2 regions of the Kribbella aluminosa genome follow, and region 2 is predicted to be linked to the other one. Evidence: riboswitches for the same ligand, from Rfam matches in the RefSeq annotation. Region 2 holds a riboswitch; the other holds the start of a gene.
What was found. Region 2 has a riboswitch for cobalamin ahead of JOF29_RS44215 (magnesium chelatase ATPase subunit I). Riboswitches for the same ligand answer to the same signal wherever they lie in the genome.
Positions count from the first base shown of each region.

Region 1: another riboswitch for cobalamin. It lies ahead of JOF29_RS38935 (SCO2322 family protein); the one in region 2 lies ahead of JOF29_RS44215 (magnesium chelatase ATPase subunit I).

Region 1 covers NZ_JAGINT010000002.1:3,722,527-3,729,965, reverse strand. The annotation lists gene JOF29_RS38955 (PspA/IM30 family protein) at 1-267, opposite strand, end outside; gene JOF29_RS38950 (DUF3043 domain-containing protein) at 423-1,019, shown strand; gene JOF29_RS38945 (aldo/keto reductase family protein) at 1,059-2,069, shown strand; gene JOF29_RS38940 (hypothetical protein) at 2,066-2,275, shown strand; cobalamin riboswitch at 2,275-2,397, shown strand; gene JOF29_RS38935 (SCO2322 family protein) at 2,501-3,310, shown strand; gene JOF29_RS38930 (energy-coupling factor transporter transmembrane component T) at 3,210-4,295, shown strand; gene JOF29_RS38925 (ABC transporter ATP-binding protein) at 4,292-5,902, shown strand; gene JOF29_RS38920 (ECF transporter S component family protein) at 5,899-6,738, shown strand; gene JOF29_RS38915 (bifunctional adenosylcobinamide kinase/adenosylcobinamide-phosphate guanylyltransferase) at 6,731-7,291, shown strand; gene JOF29_RS38910 (adenosylcobinamide-GDP ribazoletransferase) at 7,288-7,439, shown strand, end outside.
Region 2 covers NZ_JAGINT010000002.1:4,208,085-4,215,523, reverse strand. The annotation lists gene JOF29_RS41105 (cobyrinic acid a,c-diamide synthase CobB) at 1-1,308, opposite strand, end outside; gene cobO (cob(I)yrinic acid a,c-diamide adenosyltransferase) at 1,302-1,916, opposite strand; gene JOF29_RS44220 (vWA domain-containing protein) at 1,918-2,574, opposite strand; partial or broken gene JOF29_RS44215 (magnesium chelatase ATPase subunit I) at 2,945-3,919, opposite strand; cobalamin riboswitch at 3,984-4,107, opposite strand; gene surE (5'/3'-nucleotidase SurE) at 4,233-4,997, opposite strand; gene cobN (cobaltochelatase subunit CobN) at 5,010-7,439, opposite strand, start outside.

The DNA of each region.
Region 1 (7,439 bases), 490 kb from region 2:
CTCGCGGGCCAGGTCCTCGCGGCCCATCGAGAGCGCCTTCTGCGCCTGCTCCTGCAGCTTCGCCGACTGGGACTGCAGCTGGGACGCCTGCAGCTCCACCCGCTTCCGGCTGGTGGCCACGTCGGCCACACCGCGGCGTACCTTCTGGAGCAGCTCGAGCTGCTTCTGATACGAGTAGTCAAGGGTTTCGCGAGGATCCTCGGCCTTGTCCAGGGCGGAGTTCGCCTTGGCCTTGAAGATCGTCGACATCCGCCTGAAGATGCTCATCGATATCCGTACCCCTTCTGTGCCGGACTGACGACCCGGCGTGCGTACAGTCCACCCTATGTCCCACCGGGTCACCACACCATCGGGACGTGCCCCGATAAAGTGGTGTAAAGGTCCGGGGACCACCCCGACGCTCCTGCCCTGCGAATGAGGTTCTGACCCCGTGTTCCGTCGTACCAAGTCTGAGACAGCTACCACCGTACCCGCCGACCCCCAGGGCAAGCCGGGCGGCAAGGGGCGGCCGACGCCGAGCCGCAAGGAAGCGGAGGCGGCCCCGGAAGGCGACCTTCAAGAAGCCGCGGAACCGCAAGGAGGCCTCGGCCATCCGCCGGGACAAGATGCGGACCGAGCGGGCCAAGATGCAGCAGGCCATGCAGACCGGCGACGACCGGTACCTGCCGGCCGCCGACAAGGGCCCGATCCGGCGGTTCGCCCGGGACTACGTCGACGCCCGGTACTCGGTGATGGAGTTCGCGCTGCCGATCCTGCTGGTGGTGTCGCTGGTCGGCGTGGTGTTCTCGCCGCAGTTCCCGTGGCTGGCCGGGATGGTGAACCTGCTGTTCCTGTTCATGATCGTGCTGATCGCCGGCGACTGGCTCCTGCTCACCGCGGGGGTGAAGAAGCAGATCGGGATCAAGTTCCCGAAGGAGTCCACCAAGGGCATCGGCTTCTACGCGGTCCGGCGGACCATGCAGATGCGCCGCTGGCGGCTGCCGAAGCCGATGGTGAAGCGCGGCGAACGGCCGCACTGAGATGCTGGCCTCCTGACCCCGGGCAAGTAGGGTCGGGGTATGGACTTCCGCTATCTGGGCAACAGTGGTCTCAAGGTCAGCGAGATCTCGTACGGCAACTGGCTGACGCACGGCTCCCAGGTGGAGAACGAGCAGGCCAAGGCCTGCGTCCGGGCCGCCCTGGAGGCCGGCATCACGACGTTCGACACCGCCGACACCTACGCGAACACCAAGGCCGAGTCGGTGCTCGGCGAGGCGCTGGCCGGCGAGCGCCGCGAGTCGCTGGAGATCTTCACCAAGGTGTACTGGCCGACCGGTCCGGGCGGGCCGAACGACACCGGCCTGTCCCGCAAGCACATCCTCGAGTCCGTCAACGGCTCGCTGAAGCGGCTCGGCACCGACTACGTCGACCTCTACCAGGCGCACCGGTACGACACCGAGACGCCGCTCGAGGAGACGATGGAGGCGTTCGCCGACGTCGTCCGGCAGGGCAAGGCGCTGTACATCGGTGTCTCGGAGTGGACCGCGGAGCAGCTCCAGGAGGGCCACCGGCTGGCCCGCGAGCTGCGGATCCCGTTCGTCTCGAACCAGCCGCAGTACAGCATGCTCTGGCGGGTCATCGAGGGCGAGGTGGTCCCGGCGTCCGAGGAGCTCGGGATCAGCCAGGTGGTGTTCTCGCCGATCGCGCAGGGGGTGCTCACCGGCAAGTACCTGCCCGGTCAGCAGCCGCCCGAGGGCTCCCGGGCCACCGACGCGAACGGGTCGAACTTCATCAAGCGGTTCCTCACCGACGACGTACTGACCCGGGTCCAGGAGCTGAAGCCGCTGGCGGCCGAGGTCGGCCTGTCGCTGTCGCAGCTGGCGATCGCCTGGGTACTGCAGAACCCGAACGTCGCCTCGGCGATCATCGGCGCCTCCCGGCCCGAGCAGGTCACCGAGAACGTCAAGGCCTCCGGCGTGACGCTGGACGAGGGTCTGCTGAAGCGGATCGACGAGGTGCTCGGCCACATCGTCGAGAAGGATCCGGCGAAGACCGCGCAGAACTCCCCGCAGAAGCGGCCGAACTCGTGAGCTGGAGCTGGCGGTTCGAGACCGCGACCGGTGCGCTGGTCGACCCGGGTGAGGTCGGCGGCGCGGAGTTCTCGGCCCAGGGCGACGCCGAGAGCTGGCTGGGCGAGACCTGGCGGGACCTGGCCGACCGCGGCGTCGCTCAGGTGTTCCTGCTGGAGGACAGCCGCGAGGTGTACGGGCCGATGAGTTTGTCGTCCGCCGAATGAGCACAGAGTAGAGTTTCGGTCGAACCACACGCCTGCGTCACAGGGAAGCCGGTCGAAGTCCGGCGCTGACCCGCAACCGTAGGCCACCGATCTCGGTGGCGAGCCGGAACACTGTGACGCAGGCGGTCAGGCTCAACTACCCGCCGTGGTCCGCGGGTGGAGCCCTACCCTGCCGGTGCAGGCGGGACCTCCTCCACCGGGCTGCGGCCCGACCGAGGACTCATCATGACTGCACATCGCCGGACCGTACGACTGGTCCTCAGCCTGCTGGCGGGTCTCCTGCTTGCTGGGGCCGTTGCAACTTCAGCAAGGGCCGAGGACGGCTACCGCTTCTGGGGCTACTACCAGTGGAGCAACGGCCAGTGGGCCTTCGCACAGAAGGGGCCGGACGCCGTCGTGCCGGCCGACGGGTCGGTGGAGGGCTGGCGGTTCGCCCTCGGCGGCGCCAAGCCGCGGGTACCGCGGGCCTCGGGTGACTTCGCCGCCGTCTGCGGCAAGACCCCGGCAGAGACCGGCAAGACGCGCGTGGCCCTGGTCGTCGATCCTGGTACGCCGGAGGACGCCGTCTCCGGTGAGACCCCGGGCCTGGCCACCGGGACCTGTGTGGTGACCGCCACGACCTCGACCGGCGCGCAGATCCTGGCCGCGGCCGGACCCGACCGGATCGAGAAGGGCCTCACCTGCGGTATCAGCGGGTACCCGGCGAAGGGCTGCGGGGACCAGGTGAAGAACATCAAGGTCCCGGCCACCGACACCCCGGTGACGCTGGAGATCAAGTCCGCCGTGGGCTCGGCGGCCCCCTGCCCCTGCCGCGTCGACCTCCGGCAGCAACAGCGGTACGCCGTGGACGGGCATCATCATCGCGATCGTCGTGGTCGTGCTCCTGGCCGGCGGCGGGCTGTTCATCAACCGTCGGCGTACCGCAGCCAAGTAGATGCGCGCCGTCCACCACCTCACGCTCCCCCGGGCACTCCACCCGGGGGCTTGGTGGTTGTGGGCGCTGTGCATGGCTGTAGCGGCCAGCAGGACGCGTAACCCGGTTCTGCTGGTTCTTATCCTCGCCGTCACCGGTTTTGTCGTGGCTGCGCGTCGCAGCGATGCACCATGGGCGCACAGCTTCACTGCGTTCCTCAAGCTGGGGCTGCTGGTGATTGCGGTCCGTGTGGTCCTGCAGGCGTTGCTGTCGACCCGCTCTCAGGGCAACACGGTGCTGTTCACGCTGCCGCAGGTCCCGTTGCCTGGCTGGGCTGCCGGGGTCAAGCTCGGCGGTCAAGTGACGGCAGAGGCACTGATAACCGCTCTGTACGACGGCGGGCAACTGGCCGTGATGCTGTGCTGCGTCGGAGCGGCCAACGCCCTGGCCAGTCCACGGCGGTTGCTGAAGTCGTTGCCGGGGGCCCTGTACGAGATGGGCGTCGCCTGTGTCGTGGCACTGACCTTCGCACCGCAGCTCGTGACGGACGGCCGCCGTATCCGCAGTGCACGCCGACTGCGCGGCCGTACGCGTGCCTCCTTCCGTACGACGGCCATGCCGGTGCTGGAAGGTGCCCTCGACCGGTCGGTGGAGCTGGCGGCTGCGATGGACTCCCGCGGGTACGGGCGTACGGCGCAGGCTCCTCGTAGTCAGCGTCGGCTCACAGCGTTATGCGTGTTGCTGGGCCTGCTAGGGATCCTGCTCGGTGTCTACGCGTTGCTGACCGACTCCATGGCGTTTCCACTCGCAGCCGGCGCGCTCGTGGTCGGCGTACTCCTCGCGGTCGCGGCCATGGCCGTAGGGCGCCAACGGGTCAGCAGGACGCGGTACCGGCCAGACCCGTGGGCCCTGCCCGAGTGGCTGGTCGTGGCGGCCGGTGCGGTCGCTGCAGGAGCGATGGTGACCGCAGCGGTCCGCGGTGTGGACGGCCTGCTGCTGGCGGGGCCGTTGGTGGTCCCACCGGTCCCGGTGCTGCCAGCCGTCGGCGTACTGATCGGACTGGCGCCCGCCCTCACTGCGCCACCGTTGAAGAAGGACGCGGCATGATCGAGTTCGACCAGGTGACCGTGACGTACGACGGTGCGCGCCAGCCGGCCCTGCGGGACGTGAGCTTCACGGTGCCGGAGGGTGAGCTGGCGCTGGTGATCGGCCGCACCGGGTCCGGCAAGTCCACGTTGCTGCGGGCAATCAACGGGCTGGTGCCGCACTTCACCGGCGGCACGCTCGCCGGGCGGGTGCTGGTCGGTGGGCGGGACACCCGCGAGTACCGGCCGCGGGACCTTGCGGACGTGGTCGGGATGGTCGGGCAGGACCCGATGGCCGGGTTCGTCACCGACACGGTCGAGGACGAGCTGGCGTACAGCATGGAGTCGCTGGGCGTGGCGCCGGACGTGATGCGCCGTCGTGTCGAGGAGACACTCGACCTGCTGGGGCTGGCCGACGTACGCGACCGGGCACTCACGTCGTTGTCGGGAGGTCAGCGGCAACGGACAGCTATCGGTGCCGCCCTCACGTCGCATCCCGCCGTACTGGTGCTGGACGAGCCCACGTCAGCGCTGGACCCGCAGGCGGCCGAGGAGGTGCTGGCTGCGCTCCAGCGGCTCGTACACGACCTGGGCGCCACCGTCGTGATGGCCGAGCACCGGCTGGAGCGGGTGATCCAGTACGCCGACCGTGTGATCGAAGTACCTGGTGGGGCTGCTGCAGTGTCTACCGGTCTGCCCGCGGAGCGCATGGTGAGCGCACCGGTCGCACCGCCCGTGGTCGAGCTGGGACGGCTGGCTGGCTGGTCACCACTGCCCCTGTCTGTGCGGGACGCCCGCCGGGCGGCTGTGACCTTGAGAAAGCAGTTGGACTCGGCTGCTCCGGTACGACCCGCAGGGGCACTGGGCAACGAGCTGGCACGCTGCACGGACCTCGTCGTTGGCTATGGGGCTGTCACCGCTTTGCGCGGGGTGTCGCTGAGTATCAAGGCCGGTGAGGTCGTCGCGCTCATGGGCCGCAACGGCGCGGGCAAGTCCACGCTGCTCAATGCACTCGTCGGCATCGTCCCTGCACGCTCCGGTACGGCGGTTGCCGCTGGGACGGACCCACGACGTACCAAGCCGAAGCAACTGGTCAAGGCGGTCGGCCTGGTCCCGCAGGAGCCGGCTGACCTGCTGTACGCCGCTACTGTCGCTGACGAGTGCGCCAGCGCTGACTCGGACTTCAAGGTGCCTGCAGGTAGTTGCTGGGCGTTGCTGGAGCGGCTGACACCAGACGTGGCGTTGGACGTCCATCCACGCGACCTGTCCGAGGGACAGCGGTTGTGCCTGGCGCTGGCCGTCGTACTGTGCGGTGCTCCGCCCCTGCTGTTGCTGGACGAGCCGACGCGTGGACTCGACTACGGTGCCAAGCGGCGGCTGGTGGCGATCCTGCGCGAGCTGGCCGCTGCTGGGCATGCCGTGGTGCTGTCGACGCACGACGTCGAGATGGTCGCCGAGGTCGCGACGCGGGTGATGGTGCTGGCGGACGGCGAGCTGGTCAGCGACGGCCCGACTGCCGAGGTGATCGCCGGGTCGCCGGCCTTCGCGCCGCAGGTCGCGAAGATCCTTGCACCGCTGCCGTTCCTGACCGTTGGCGAGGTCGCCGAAGCACTGGATCGAGCCTCGTGAGCCGGTTCGAGTCACCGACCGCGACCCTCCGACTCATCCGGCTGAAGCCCCGCAGCACGGTCGCGTTGCTGGTCGCCTCACTCATCGGTGTCCTGGCCTTCGCCTGGCCGCTGTTCTTCCGGACGGCACAGGCGGGCGCGTCGGCGATCGGTCACACCACGGACGCCCCGTGGCTGTTCGTGTTGCTGCTGCCGTTGCTGGTGGCCGTCGTACTCGCGGAGCTCTCCGAGTCGGGCATCGACGCGAAGGTGATCTCGCTGGTCGGCATGCTCGCAGCGGTCGGGGCGGCGCTGCGGGCTTTGGGCCCTGGTACGGCGGGGCTCGAGCCCGGGTTCTTCCTGCTGGTGCTGGCCGGGCGGGCGTTCGGTGCCGGGTTCGGGTTCGTGCTCGGGGCGGTGTCGTTGCTGGGCGGGGCGTTGATCAGCGGCGGGGTCGGGCCGTGGATGCCGTTCCAGATGTTCGCGTGCGCGTGGGTCGGGTGCCTGGCCGGGTTGCTGCCGCGGATCGGCGGGCGGCTGGAGTTGCTGTTGCTGGCGGCGTACTCGCTGGTGTCCGGGGTGCTGTACGGCATCATCATGAACCTGTGGTTCTGGCCGTACGCGACGTTCGGGAGCGACTTCTCGTTCGTACCGGGTGATTCGCTGGCCGAGAACCTGCACCGGTACTTCCTGTTCGTGGTCGCGACCTCGCTGGGGTGGGACATCCCGCGCGGGATCCTGTGCGCGGTGCTGGTGCTCGCGCTCGGACGGCCGATCCTGAACGCGTTCCGGCGTACGGCACGCAAGGCGGCGTTCGAGGCGCCGGTGGTTTTCGAGCCCGGGAGGACGGATGGCTGAGCAGCGGACACTGGTGCTGGGCGGGGCGCGGTCCGGTAAGTCGATCGCGGCCGAGCGGCTGCTGGCCGACGTACCGGACGTCGTGTACGTCGCCACCGGCGGGGACGACGCCGGGAACGCGGAGTGGGCCGACCGGGTAGCCAAACACCGCTCCCGCCGCCCGGCGACCTGGGGCCTGGCCGAAACCATCGACCTGGTCCCGCTGCTGGAGACTCCCGGCCCGCCACTGCTGATCGACTGCCTCACGCTCTGGCTCTCCCGCACCATGGATGCTGTCGGCGTCTGGTCCGAGCTCTCCCGGTCGGGCTCGACCGGCGAACCAGCCAACGCTGCGGCCACGCTCGAGGAACGCATCGCCGGCCTGGTCACGGCCTGGTCCGCGACGCCCCGCCGGGTAGTTGCCGTCAGCAACGACGTGGGCTCCGGCATTGTCCCCGCCGACCCCGGCACCCGGCTCTTCCGGGACCTGATGGGCCGCCTCAACACCAGCATCTCCCTCGCCTCCGACCAGGTCCTCTGGACCATCGCCGGCCGCACCCTCCCCCTCACATGACCCCCGCAACCGACCCCAACCAGGAGCCGGGTGGTCCGCAGCCCGACCTCGCCGGTGCTCACTCCGGCGGTTGGCTTGATGCCTTGCGGCTGGCGTTCGGCACCCTCACCGTTCTTCCGGCCGGGGTTCCGCGGCGGGTGGATCGGGT
Region 2 (7,439 bases):
CGGCACGTCGGGAGTGGCGGTCCAGTGCAGGTGCAGGTACGACGCGTGCACCTGCGGGAGCGTGACGCCTTCGACACCGCCGGGGAGGTGCCAGGCGGGACGTATGTCGTGGTCGAGCTCGACCGTGGTGCGGTGGAACTCGTGGCCGCGGACCCGGCGGCCCTCGTCGAAGAACGCGGTCGTGGTGGCGGCGACCGCCGTACGGTAGCCGAGCGTCAGACGGGGCGTCATGGTGGCGGTGGCGGGGAGTACGCCGGTCATTGTGTGACCGTCCAACTCGCGGCACAGGTACAACAACCCGGCGCATTCGGCAATCACCGGCAGTCCGCTCGCCACCGCGGCTGCTACCTGGCGGCGCAGCTCGGCATTCGCGGACAGGCCCTCGGCGTGCAGCTCGGGGAAACCACCACCGAGGTACAGTCCAGCAGTTGCTTCAGGCAACTTGTCTGTCAGTGGGTCGAAGGTCACCACCTCGGCACCGGCAGCAGTCAGCAGCTCGGTCGTCTCCGTGTAGTGGAAGGAGAAGACCGGACCACCTGCAACGGCAACCACCGGCCGCCGTCCTGCCGACGACGTGGTCTCGGTGCTTGGGGTCCAGGGGGTTGTTTCCGTGGGTTGGGCGGCGTGAGCTGCCGCTACGACTGCCTGGAGGTCTACGCCTTGGTGGACGAGTTCCGCTGCGGCGGCTACTGCTTTCTCCGCTTGGGTTTGCTGTTCGTTGGCAGGTACGAGGCCGAGGTGGCGGCTGGGGACTGTCAGACGGGTGTCCCGGCGGAGGACACCCAGGACCGGTACCCCGGTGGGAGCGACACCGGCTCGTACTTCGGCATCGTGACGGTCGGAGCCGACCTTGTTCAGGATGACGCCGACGATGCGTACGGCGGTGTCGTAGGCAACGAAACCCTGGACGACGGCGCCGACGCTGCGTCCGGCCGCAGACGCGTCCACCACGAGGATCACGGGTGCCTCGAGAAGTTTCGCGACGTGGGCGGTGGACGAGAAACCGTCCGTCCCGAGCGCACCGTCGTACAGGCCCATGACGCCCTCGACGACGGCCAGGTCCGCGCCGGCGGAGCCGTGGGCGAACAGCGGCGCGACGCGTTCCTCCCCGGACAGCATCGGGTCGAGGTTGCGGCCCGGCCGACCGGTAGCGATCGCGTGGAACCCGGGATCGATGTAGTCCGGCCCGACCTTGAACCCGGCGACCGTATGCCCGGCCCGCCGCAGCGCGGCCATCAGCCCGACCGCGACCGTCGTCTTCCCGGCACCGGACGACGGCGCGGCCACCACCACCCGCGGGATCACCACTCGATGCCCTTCTGACCCTTCTGGCCGGTGTCCATCGGGTGCTTGAGCTTGGTCATCTCGGCGGCGAGGTCCGCGGCCGCCAGCAGTTTCGGATCCGCGTCCCGGCCGGTGATCACGACGTACTGATGCCCCGGCCGCCCGGTCAGTGTCTCGACCACCTCGTCGACGTCGACCCAGCCCCACTTCATCGGGTACGTGAACTCGTCCAGCACGTAGAGGTCGTGCGTCTCCGCGGCCAGCCGGCGCTGGATCTCGCGCCAGCCCTCGAGCGCGTCGGCGGCGTGGTCCTCCTCGGTGCCGGCCTTGCGGGACCAGCTCCAGCCCTCGCCCATCTTGTGCCACTCGACCGGCCCGCCCTGCCCGGTCGACGCGTGCAGTTCGCCGAGCGCCTTGAACGCGGTCTCCTCGCCGACCTTCCACTTGGCGCTCTTGACGAACTGGAAGACCCCGAGGTTCCAGCCCTGGTTCCAGGCCCGGAGCGCCATCCCGAACGCGGCGGTCGACTTCCCCTTCATCTCGCCGGTGTGCACCATCAGCAGCGGGCGGTTGCGGCGCTGCCGGGTGGTCAGGCCGTCGTCCGGTACCGCGGCCGGTTGCCCCTTCGGCATCTCAGGCCACCTTCCGTTCGGTGACCGTCCGGATGAGGTTGCCGGCGGCAACGTCTCCGAGGTCGAGGTACTCCGCTCCGAGATCCCCGGCGAGCTCCGCGGCGAGGCCGAGCCGGATGCCGCGGCGCGGTTCGCAGTCGACCACGACGGTGGCGATCCCGCGCTGCGCGAGGTGGCCGGCCGCCTGCCGGGCACGGCCGAACGCGTTGTCGCCGTACGTCGCGCGGCCGTCGGTGACGAGGACCAGGAGCGGGCGCCGGCGCGGGTCCCGGACGGCGGCGATCCGCAGTACGTCGGCGGCCTGCAGGAGGCCTTCGGCGAGTGGGGTACGACCGCCGGTGGGGAGGGATTCGAGCCGCCGTACGGCGGTCTCGACGCTGCCCGTCGGCGGGAGCGCGACGGTCGCGGCGGGGCCGGCGAAGGTGACGAGGCCGACGGTGTCGCGGCGCTGGTACGCGTCGAGCAGGAGCGAGACGATCGCGGTCTTCACCTCGCCCATCCGCTTCTTGGTCCCCATCGAGCCGGACGCGTCGACGCAGAACAGGACGAGGTTCCCTTCGCGTCCTTCGCGGACCGCCAGCCGTACGTCGTCCGCCCGCACCACCAGCCCGGGGCCACTGCGCCCTCGAACTTTCTGGTACGGCGCCGCACTCCGCACCGTCCCCAACACATGCGGCCGCCCCGCCTCACGCCCGACCCGGGCCCCGCTCCCCCACAACCCGCCCCACCTCGGTCAGCGCCCTCGACCGCCGCCCAGCCACTCCGGCCCCGGCAGTCTGCACACTCAACAACCGCGCCTTGTAGGGCTCGGAACTGCCCGCGACGTTACCGCTGGGCGCGGGACCTGGGACTGCGTCCTCCCCATCAGGGGACGATGGAGTGGAAGCGGCCGATTCATCCGTTTCGGGGCTCTCCGCCGGCGCGTCACCTCCTCCGGATCCGTCCGGGCCACCTGGGGTTGGGTCGTCGTCCGGGTCTTCCGGTGGGGTGCTGTTGTTGATGGCTTCTTCCAGCTGATCCTGGTCGAGGCCGGGAGCGTCGAACGGGTTCCGGCGGCGGCGGTGCGGGAGGGCCAGCTTGGCGGCGGCCCGGACGTCCTCGACCTCGACGACCGTACGCCCCGACCAGGCGGCGTGCGCCACCGCCGTACGAGCGGTGACCAGGTCCGCGCGCATCCCGTCCACGTCGAACGACGCGCAGATCTCCGCGATCTGTCGCAGTGCCGCGTCGGTCAGGATCACCTCGGTCAGCAGGTCGCGCGCCTTCACGATGCGTTCGGCCAGCTCCCGCTGCGGGCCGTCGTACCGCGCCACGAACGCGTCGGGATCCGCCTCGTACCCGAGCCGCGCCCGCATCACCTCGACCCGCACCGCAGGATCCCGGCTGGCGACCACGTCGACGGTCAGCCCGAACCGGTCCAGCAGCTGCGGCCGCAGCTCCCCCTCCTCCGGGTTCATCGTGCCGACCAGCACGAACCGCGCCGGATGCGTGACCGACACCCCGTCCCGCTCCACGGTCGCCCGGCCCATCGCGGCGGCGTCCAGCAGTACGTCGACCAGGTGGTCGTGCAGCAGGTTCACCTCGTCGACGTACAGCAACCCGCGATGCGCGGCCGCCAGCAGCCCCGGCTCGTACGCCGTGATGCCCTCCGCGAGCGCCTTCTCCAGGTGCAGCGACCCGAGCACCCGGTCCTCGGTCGCCCCGACCGGCAACTCCACCAACCGCGCCGCCCGCGGCTCCCCGTCCCCGGTGTGCGGCCCGTCCGGGCAGGTCGGGTCGGGACGGCCGGGGTCACAGGAGAAGCGGCAGCCAGGTACGACGTCCACCGGCGGCAGGATCTCGGTCAGCGCCCGGACCGCGGTCGATTTCGCCGTACCCTTCTCGCCGCGGATCAGCACCCCGCCGATCGCCGGCGAGATCGCGGCCAGGGCCAGGGCGAGCTGGAGCTCGTCCATCCCGACGACCGCGGTGAAAGGAAAGGAGTTCGCAACTGCAGCCCGCATCGGCGGCCCTTTCGTCGAGCGGGTGTCCACGCCCGCTACGGCTGGTACGCCGTACCGCGAGACCGCGACCCGGCGGACGGCCGCGGATGCCCTGGCTTCCGGGACCTTCTTCACGCAGGCCCTGGTCACAGTGGCGGGACCGCCCCGGACTCTCACCGGGTTCCACCACAACCGTCGGCCCGATCATGGCACACCCGTCCACCCCACAGCGCACCCCGCCCAGCTGTCGCCACGGATCCACACGCAGACACAACTCAACTGGAGGACGATTTCCCGCTGTCCCGGGGCGGGTTCTGCCTGCGTGGGGATCCGCCTAGGACGACCGCCCGGTCATCCGCTTCGCGAGGGCGGTGGCGGCGGCGTCGTCGGGGACCTCGCGGATGCCGACGATCGGGGTGACTGTGACGAATCCCTCGGCCAGCAGGGCCTCGTCGGTGCCGGGGACGGGCGGGGTGCCGGGGCGTTCGATCGCGACCATCGGCTCACCGGTCGGGGCCTTGGTGCCGACCAGCCGGGTGCGCTGCGGGACGGCGAGGGACGCGTGCCGGACACCGGCCAGCTGGTCCAGCGGGCGGTCGGGCACGTTGATCGTCAGGACCGTGCCGACGGGCTCCTCGGCGATCCAGCCGAGGGCCTCACCGGCGACCGTCGCCGCGGTCGGCCAGTGCGCCGGGTCGTCGGAGTCGATGCTGACGGCAACCGCCGACAGTCCCATCCCGGCCGCGGTCAGCGCCGCCGCGACGGTGCCGGAGTGGAAGATCGGTACGCCGATGTTCAGCCCGCGGTTGATCCCGGACAGCACCAGGTCCGGCGCCGGGCCGAACGCGCCGACGCAGGCCAGCGTGACCGCGAGCGCCGGCGTCCCCTCGATACCGGTGAACGTGACGCCGTGCTCCTCGTCGGACACCGTCCGGATCGGCCGCCCGACCATCCGGGCACGGGCCGAGCCGACCCCGCTCTCGTCGAGCAGCGGCGCGACCACGAGTACGTCGTACCCGAGCTCGGCGATCGCCGGCGCGAGAGCCCGGATCCCGGGTGCGAGGTAACCGTCGTCGTTGGTGATCAATACCCGTGCCATGCGTCGACCCAATCAGCCGCGGTCCTCGATGTCACCCTCCGTCTCAAGTACCGCGTTCCGCAGCGTCTCCAGCGCTTCGTCCGACGGTTCCGCCCACAGCCCCCGCTGCGCCGCCTCCAGCAGCCGTTCCGCGATGCCGTGCCGGGCCCACGGGTTCGACTTCCGGAAGAACTCCGCCATCTCCGGGTCCGCGACGTACTCGGTGGTCAGCGACTCGTACATCCAGTCGTCCACCACGCCCGCGGTCGCGTCGTACCCGAACAGGTAGTCCACGGTCGCCGCCATCTCGAACGCGCCCTTGTACCCGTGCCGGCGCATCGCCGCCATCCACCGCGGGTTCACCACCCGCGCGCGGAACACCCGCTTCGCCTCTTCCTCCAGCGTCCGCGTCCGCACCTGCGCGGGGACGGCCGAGTCGCCGACGTACGCCTTCGGGTTCGCGCCGGTCAGGTGCCGGACCATCGCGATCATGCCGCCGTGGTACTGGAAGTAGTCGTCGGAGTCCATGATGTCGTGCTCGCGGGTGTCGGCGTTCTTGGCCGCGACCTGGATCCGGGCGTACGCGCGCTCCATCGAGCCGCGGGCCTCGGCGCCGTCGAGGTCCTTGCCGTACGCGTACCCGCCCCAGACGGCGTACACCTCGGCGAGCTCCGCGTCGGTCCGCCAGTTCCGGGCGTCGACGAGCGGCAGCAGACCGGCGCCGTACGAGCCCGGCCTGGAGCCGAACACGCGAGCCGTCGCCTGCCGTACGTCGTTGCCCGCAGCAACATCTTCGGCGACGTGTGCCTTCAGGAAGTTGCCGTCCGCCGGCTCGTCCAGCGCCGCCACCGTCCGGACCGCTTCGTCGAGGAGTGCGACGACGTGCGGGAACGCGTCCCGGAAGAACCCGGAGATCCGGATCGTCACGTCGATCCGCGGCCGCCCGAGCTCTTCCAGGCTCACCACCTCGAAGCTGGTCACCCGCCGCGACGCCTCGTCCCACACCGGCCGGCAGCCGAGCAGCCACAACACCTCGGCGAGGTCGTCACCCTGCGTCCGCATGGCCGACGTACCCCAGATGGTCAGGCCGACGGACCGGGGGTACTCCCCCGTCTCCGCCTGGTGCCGGGCAAGCAACGAGTCAGCGAGCGCCACGCCCACGTCCCAGGCGTTCCGGCTGGGAATCGCCTTCGGGTCGACCGCGTAGAAGTTCCGCCCGGTAGGCAGCACATTCACCAGCCCGCGGGTAGGCGACCCCGACGGCCCAGCCTCCACGAACCGCCCGTCCAGCGCCCGCAACACGTTGGCCACCTCGTCCCCCGTCCGCGCCAACCGCGGCACAACCTCCTCAGCAGCAAACCGCAAGGACGCCACCACCCCGCCCAACCCACCCGCGCGAGACTCTCCCGTGTTTTCTTCCTCCCAGTCGCGGGCCAACACCTCGCTGACGACAACTGGAACCTTCGTCGCGTCCCAGCCGACCGTCTCCATCCCGACGACCAGCTTCCGCGCCAGCGCCTCCAGCAGGTCGACCCCGTCGGCCCCGCTCACAGCAGGCAGGTCGGCAAGAGCCGCGAGATCGGCAAGCTCAGCTGCCGCTCCCGGGTTGTCGAGCAAAGCAGCCTCATCGACTCCGAAGGCTTCCCCGAGCGCCGCCCGCAGCCCCGGAATGGAGTACGAACCGCCCCACAGCTGCCGTGCCCGCAGTATCGCGAGCACCAGGTTCACCCGCGCCTCGCCGGCCGGTGCACCGCCGAGGATGTGCAACCCGTCCCGGATCTGCACATCCTTGATCTCGCACAGGTACCCGTCCAGATGCAGGACGAACTCGTCGAACTCGTCGTCCGCCGGCTTGTCCGACGTGTGCAGGTCGTGGTGCAACTGCGCCGCCTGGATCAGCGTCCAGATCTGCGCCCGCAACGTCGGCACCTTCTCCGGGTCGAGCGCCGACACCGTCGCGTACTCGTCCAGCAGGTACTCCAGCTTCGCCATGTCGCCGTACGTCTCGGCCCGCGCCATCGGTGGCACCAGGTGATCGACGACCGTCGCATGCGCCCGCCGCTTCGCCTGTGTCCCCTCGCCGGGATCGTTGACGATGAACGGGTACACCATCGGCAGGTTCCCGAGCACCGCGTCCGGAGCACAGTCGGCGGCCATCCCGATCCCCTTGCCCGGCAGCCATTCCAGCGTCCCGTGCTTGCCGAGGTGTACGACGGCGTGTGCCCCGAAGCCGCCCTCCTCCGGCGAAGCCTCCAGCCACCGGTACGCCGCCAGGTAGTGGTGCGACGGCGCCATGTCCGGGTCGTGGTAGATCGCCACCGGATTCTCCCCGAACCCCCGCGGCGGCTGGATCATCAGCACCACGTTCCCGAACCGCAACGCGGCCAGCGCGATCGCCGGCTCGGCGCCCGACCGGTCGACGTACAGCTCACCGGGCGCCGCACCCCAGGCCCCGATCATTGC